2 regions of the Paenibacillus apis genome follow, and region 2 is predicted to be linked to the other one. Evidence: riboswitches for the same ligand, from Rfam matches in the RefSeq annotation. Region 2 holds a riboswitch; the other holds the start of a gene.
What was found. Region 2 has a riboswitch for FMN ahead of ribD (bifunctional diaminohydroxyphosphoribosylaminopyrimidine deaminase/5-amino-6-(5-phosphoribosylamino)uracil reductase RibD). Riboswitches for the same ligand answer to the same signal wherever they lie in the genome.

Region 1 (3,181 bases), on a different contig from region 2:
AGAACCGTTTCTGGAACCAAGTATTGAACGGCTTTGTAAACATTATTCGTTCCTTTCCCTTTTTGTTATTCGTTGTATTTATGATCCCGGTAACCCGGTGGCTGGTAGGCACTGCGATCGGTACCCTTGCTGCTTCTGTCCCGCTGGCCGTTGTATCGCTGGCGATCTATTCCCGTCAGGTGGAGCAAGCGCTCCATGATGTTCCCCGCGGCATATTGGAAGCCGCCCGGGCGATGGGGGCTACGCGTCTGCAGATCATGTTCAAGTTTCTGCTGGTCGAAGCACGGTCCGGTCTGATTCTTGGACTGACCAACTCCATGATCAGCTTCATCTCTTACTCGACGGTGATGGGGGTGGTCGGCGGAGGCGGGGTTGGAGATTTTGCGATTCGCTATGGCTATCAGCGCTTCGAGACGGAACTGATGCTGGCGGTTATTCTGCTCATGATTGTGATCGTTCAGTTTATTCAGTTGTTCGGGAGCTTGTTGTCCCGCTGGCTGGATAAGCGATAAATAACAAGCTGAAAGCTTGGAAATTAAAGAATAGTGGGAGGATGTTGATGATGAAGCATACTGGAACAAGAAGAGGGTCTAAAGGGTGGATAGCGGCATTGATGGTGGTTCTGATGCTGATCAGTGCGGGCTGTGCCAAGAGTAACACCTCCGGAGCGGCTGAACCGGACACAAGCTCGAATGCAGGAAACGAAGGCACGGCAGTGGAGCAGGAGGTCACCCTGAAAGTAGCTACTTTAATTCCGCCAATGACGGATATGCTTGAATTAATCAAGCCGCTGCTTAAGGAGGACGGCATTAATCTGGAGCTTGTTGTGCTGTCCGATAATGTTCAGCCCAATGATGCCTTGGCTGACAAGGAAGTGGATGCGAACTTCTTCCAGCATGTGCCCTACATGAAGGAATACAATGCAAGCAAGGGCTCTAATCTGGTGGCCATTCAGCCGATTTATCACGCTGTCTACGGCGTTTACTCGAAGCGCTATAAGAGCATGGACGAGTTGCCGGATGGAGCGGTAGTTGCCGTTGCCAACGATTCAACGAATCTGGGACGGTCGCTTGTTATGCTGGACAAGGCGGGATACATCAAGCTGAAGGACGGGGTTGGCATTAAAGCTACCGTTGCTGATGTTACCGAAAATCCTCACAACTTTAAATTTGAAGAGGTCGATCTTCTGATGTTGGCCAGAATGCTGGATGATGCAGATATCGCGCTTATGACACCAGCCTATGCAAGTCCATTAGGGCTGACTCCCAAGAAGGATGCACTCTTGACGGAGACGACGGAATCCGAGTTCGCAATTACACTTGTTGCCCGTGAAGATAACAAGGATTCAGAGCCGATCCGCAAGCTGGCAGAGCGTCTGTCGGGACCGGAAGTGAAGCAATTCCTGGAGGACAATTACAGTGAAATTGCGATTCCGGCATTCGAATAGAGCGGTCGGCATCAGGATTCATGGAAATAGAGGGTTCCATTCTGCCATGAAAATGATATAATGTAAACATGATTTCATTTTCATGAAAAGACAGAAACAAAATGCGCAGCGCTTGTGATTTTTGTTACAGAGGAACACAAAACGTCGCAGTACTATGAAATCAGCTTAACAAACAATAAAATTCAAATGAATATGGATCTTCGGGGTAAGGTGAAATTCCTGACCGGCGGTGATTGTTATCTGCGGATAACACGAGCCCGCGACTCTCCAGTCTATCTAACGATGAGATTGGCGACTGATCTGGTGAAATTCCAGAGCCGACGGTAAAGTCCGGATGGGAGAAGATCAAAGATAGGCGTGCATGCCCGTTAGCGGGCTTTGCCATGCTTATTTGATCAGCCCCCGAATGTTGACTCAGGTCAATGTCGGGGGTTTTCTGCGAGAGACCCCATATTCAGACAGAGGAGCAGGGAATATGGATAATGCATCAAGTGTAAGACTGCAAGGAAGTTCACCTTTAACCGTAACAGGTTCGCGTTCAAAGAGCGGATTCTGGCTGGTTGTGCTGGGAGCGGCCCTTTGGGGTGTGGATCCGTTATTCCGGATCATTCTGCTAGATTATATTACGTCGGCTCAATTGGTTCTGCTCGAGCATGCCATCATTGGGGTCATTGCGGCACCGATCCTGTGGAAGAACCGACGGGAGCTGCTGGGCTTGAAATGGAAGCAAGCGGGTGCCCTGCTGTTCATCTCCTGGGGCGGCTCAGCCATCGCTACAATCCTGTTCACGAAAGCCCTGGAGGGCGGCAATTTTAACGCGGTATTGCTGCTGCAGAAGATGCAGCCGTTGTTTGCAATCATTCTTGCCAGATTATTATTGAAGGAATCACTGCCGAAGCATTTCTCGTCTCTGCTCACTGTAGCCATCATCGGCACGTATTTTCTGACATTCGGCTTTACGATTCCTTTCGGTCATTGGAACGAGTTCATTCAAGTCGGCAGCCTGTTATCGCTGGGTGCTGCGGCATTTTGGGGCGGCTCGACGGTGATGGGGAGATTGATGGTCGGTCAGATGAAGTATGAGACCGTGACCGCACTCCGCTTCATTTTGGCGCTTCCGCTGCTGCTCGCAATTACCTGGAATGAAGGAGTGGCATGGAGCTTTCCAAGCAGTACATCGGGAATTGCAGGCTTTTCCTTGAATCTGCTGGGGCAGGCATTATTGCCGGGACTGTTGAGCTTGTTGGTGTATTATAAAGGTCTGACAACGACTAAAGCATCGGTGGCTACTCTTGCGGAATTAAGCTTCCCGATGGTTGGTGTGCTTGTGAACTGGCTCGCATTTCAGGAAAAGATTACTGTGGCGCAAGCGGTCGGCTTCCTGTTGATCTGGACGGTGCTGTTTGTAATTTCCAGACAAAGCAAGCCTGCAACAGTCCAGTCCTGATTGCCCCTTATAATATATAGTAATTCTACGTTTCTAACCAGAAGCGGCCTTGTCTTGAAAGCAGACGGGGCCGCTTTTTGTATTTTCAAAATCCATTCGAAAAAGCAGGCTTTTTCTGGTATTATACAGAGCAAGGTTGAAGCCGAATGGCTTATCCGGCCAACATTAAATTGGACAACATAAGATGAAGAAGAAATGGATCTGAACCCTATGCGAATTCAAATGGATATGCAAACTGTCTTTATCCTGCTGGTTCTGGGACACTTGTGTACCGTAATCCTGATTAT
Region 2 (3,181 bases):
TTCCATGACCAGGACAACTTGTTCGTCAATCTGTATATACCGTCCGCTTTGTCGTGGAAAGAGAAAGGTGTTACCGTTACCCAAAAAAGGATTAGAGGCGAAAATGGTGAAACGGTACAGTTTTATATTAATGGCGGGAAAGAAGAATTCAGCATTCGTTTTAGAATTCCCGAATGGGCGGAGAGCTCCATCGCCGTTAAGATCAATGATGTTCTAATTACTCCAGACATTGTGGATGGGTATATTCAAATTAAACAAACATGGGAACGCGATCAAGTAGAACTTATCATACCTTTTGGTTTAAGATTGGAAAGTACGCCGGATGATAACCGAATCAAAAGCGTATTCTACGGGCCTTATGCTTTGGCGGCAATCCATGAAGGTGAGGATTTCATTACATGGCCTTTCGGCGAAGAACAATTCGTGCAACGCATGAGAACAGCAGAAGGGGACTTAAATTTCTCCCTGAATGGCATACGTTTTGCTCCACTGTATCAAATCCAAGATCAGCGATATCATATGTATTTTAAGTTCACGGAGTAAACGTTTATCCGGAAATCCGTAGAGCCAAGACTTCCGAAGCGAAGTTTTGGCTCTATTTTTGCATTGAAGGAGACTAGAAGCCCCTGCTCTCCATTTGGCAGAAAGGCGAAATTGCATGGTTTACAACCGCTTGTTTGGTGTTTATTAACAACCCCAAAAGTCTTATTACGAGGGGGCAGGCTGCTTGACGAATTGTGGGACGCGGCGGGAGTCCTTGCATTTTTCAATTTGTGGTGGTACCATTACCGCAGAGCCTATGATAGTATTGGTCGGATCGTGGTAGGATTTTGGCGGGAAACAGTCTATAACAAAACTACTATTACTGATCGCAAACGTAAAATGTTGTCATGGGAGACAATTCAATAAGCAGCATCCTTCGGGGCAGGGTGAAATTCCCTACCGACGGTGATGGCGCCAGAAGCATGAAGATGGACGGCGCACAAGTCCGTGACCTGTATACAGCACTTGGAGTTGTATATGGCTGAGCCGGTGAGATTCCGGGACCGACAGTATAGTCTGGATGGGAGAAGGAGACGCATCAACGAAGCACATCGTTTTTTTTGTATATGTGTAGTTAAGTTGAAGTGTAGATTATTGCTGGAAAGTTCTGTTTTTCACATAGTGGAAAAGGGACATTCCTGACGATAGTTTATTTGCGTACACTCACTCTCAACCCTGCCGGATGCCGGCAGGTTTTTTTGTGCTATTACACATGAACGAAGGAGGTGGAAATGTGATCGGACTGAATGACGAGTACTATATGGAGCTGGCGATTCAAATGGCCGAGCGGACGCAAGGACAAACAGGCGTTAATCCCGTCGTCGGCGCTGTGGTCGTCAAGGATGGGGCAGTGATAGGTATGGGAGCGCATCTGCAGCGAGGAACGCCTCATGCTGAGGTGCACGCGTTGAATATGGCTGGGAGTGCAGCTGCTGGCAGCACAGTATATGTCACGCTGGAGCCCTGCAGTCATCATGGATTGACCCCACCCTGTGCTGAGCGACTTGTCCACGGACAGGTAGCTCGTGTGGTTGTTGCTTGTGAGGATCCCAACCCGCAGGTTGCCGGCCGGGGAATTAAGCTCCTTGAAGAGGCAGGCATTACGGTCGAGGTAGGTGTTCTGAAGGAACGCGCGATCAAGCTGAACCGTTTCTTTAACAAATTCATTACTACGGGCATGCCCTATGTGACAGTTAAGACAGCCTGCACCTTGGACGGCAAGATTGCTTCTCGAAGCGGGGACAGCAAATGGATCAGCAATGAAGCAGCGAGAGCGTTAGTGCATACCATGCGGCACCGTCATCAGGCTATTATGGTAGGCGCAGGGACGGTGGCGGCGGATGATCCGCAGTTAACGACCCGACTGGAGGTTCCGGGTATTCAGCCGATCCGGATTATCGCTGACTCCAAGCTGTCTATGCCTTCAGAGAGCCGTGTATTAAATGACGGTCTTGCCCACACCATAGTGCTGACGACTGAAGAAGCCGATCAAGCTCGCGTGAAGGTGCTGCAGGACCGGGAGATTGAGGTTCTGATCTGCGGAGCAGGTCCTCGGGTTGATCTGAACCTAGCCTTGAAGCAATTGGGAGCACGGGGGATCTCTTCGATCCTGGTGGAGGGAGGCGGTCGCCTCAACGGCTCGCTATTGGAGCTGGGCCTGGTGGATGAGATGATTCTATTCCTCGCGCCGAAGCTGATTGGGGGATTTCAAGCGCCGGGGGCGTTCACCTTTGCGGGCTGGGATCGCATGGAGGATGGTATCCGGCTCAAGGATCTTGAGGTGGAAATGATCGGCGGCGACAACATTTGCGTAAGAGGGATCCCTGAGCGAAAGGAGGAGAACCGTGTTTACGGGACTGGTTGAAGAAGTAGGAACGATGAAGAGTATTGGGCGCAAGGGGGAAGCGATGCTTCTGGGAATTTCAGGAACGGTTGTGACTGAAGGGTTGAAGCTCGGCGACAGTATTGCGGTAAACGGGGTATGCCTCACGGCCGTCTCTTTTGATAAGGGACACTTCACCGTGGATGTGATGCCGCAGACCTATCGTCATTCCAATCTGAAGGAGCTAAGACCGGGCAGTCCGGTGAATCTGGAACGTGCCATGGCGGCAAACGGACGCTTCGGCGGACATATTGTCCAGGGCCATGTTGATGGAACTGGAAAGATTACCCGAATCCAGCGGGACCAGAATGCGGTGATCTACGAAATTGCGCCTCTTGATGAAAGTATATTCAGATATATTATCCCTCAAGGCTCAATAGCAATCGACGGTATCAGCCTAACGGTCACTATGGTTGAGCATGGCGGGTTTGGAGTGTCGATCATTCCGCATACGCTGGCTGAGACGGCGCTTGTCCATAAACGGGAGGGCGATACGGTAAATCTGGAATGCGACTGTATCGGTAAATATGTAGAGCATTTACTTAAGTACGGCAGAATGAACGGAAGCGGCGGTGCCCCTGATCGCCGAACCGAATCGGCCATTGATATGTCCTTTTTGAATTCTCATGGATTTGTATAAGTCGAGATCAAGAATGGATTGGAAGGAGATGCAGAGATGAGTGATATACAGCTGGACCGAGTTGAGGAAGCGATCTACGAGCTAATGCGCGGAAAGGTCATCATTGTGGTGGACGA

Region 1: another riboswitch for FMN. It lies ahead of KI362_RS13960 (DMT family transporter); the one in region 2 lies ahead of ribD (bifunctional diaminohydroxyphosphoribosylaminopyrimidine deaminase/5-amino-6-(5-phosphoribosylamino)uracil reductase RibD).

What each region holds. Positions count from the first base shown of each region.
Region 1 covers NZ_BORS01000009.1:40,973-44,153, reverse strand. Annotated here, with positions in the region: gene KI362_RS13970 (methionine ABC transporter permease) at 1-512, shown strand, start outside; gene KI362_RS13965 (MetQ/NlpA family ABC transporter substrate-binding protein) at 563-1,447, shown strand; FMN riboswitch at 1,640-1,797, shown strand; gene KI362_RS13960 (DMT family transporter) at 1,923-2,894, shown strand; gene KI362_RS13955 (GGDEF domain-containing protein) at 3,117-3,181, shown strand, end outside.
Region 2 covers NZ_BORS01000008.1:167,090-170,270, reverse strand. Annotated here, with positions in the region: gene KI362_RS13350 (beta-L-arabinofuranosidase domain-containing protein) at 1-543, shown strand, start outside; FMN riboswitch at 912-1,079, shown strand; gene ribD (bifunctional diaminohydroxyphosphoribosylaminopyrimidine deaminase/5-amino-6-(5-phosphoribosylamino)uracil reductase RibD) at 1,277-2,407, shown strand; gene ribE (riboflavin synthase) at 2,388-3,065, shown strand; gene KI362_RS13335 (bifunctional 3,4-dihydroxy-2-butanone-4-phosphate synthase/GTP cyclohydrolase II) at 3,102-3,181, shown strand, end outside.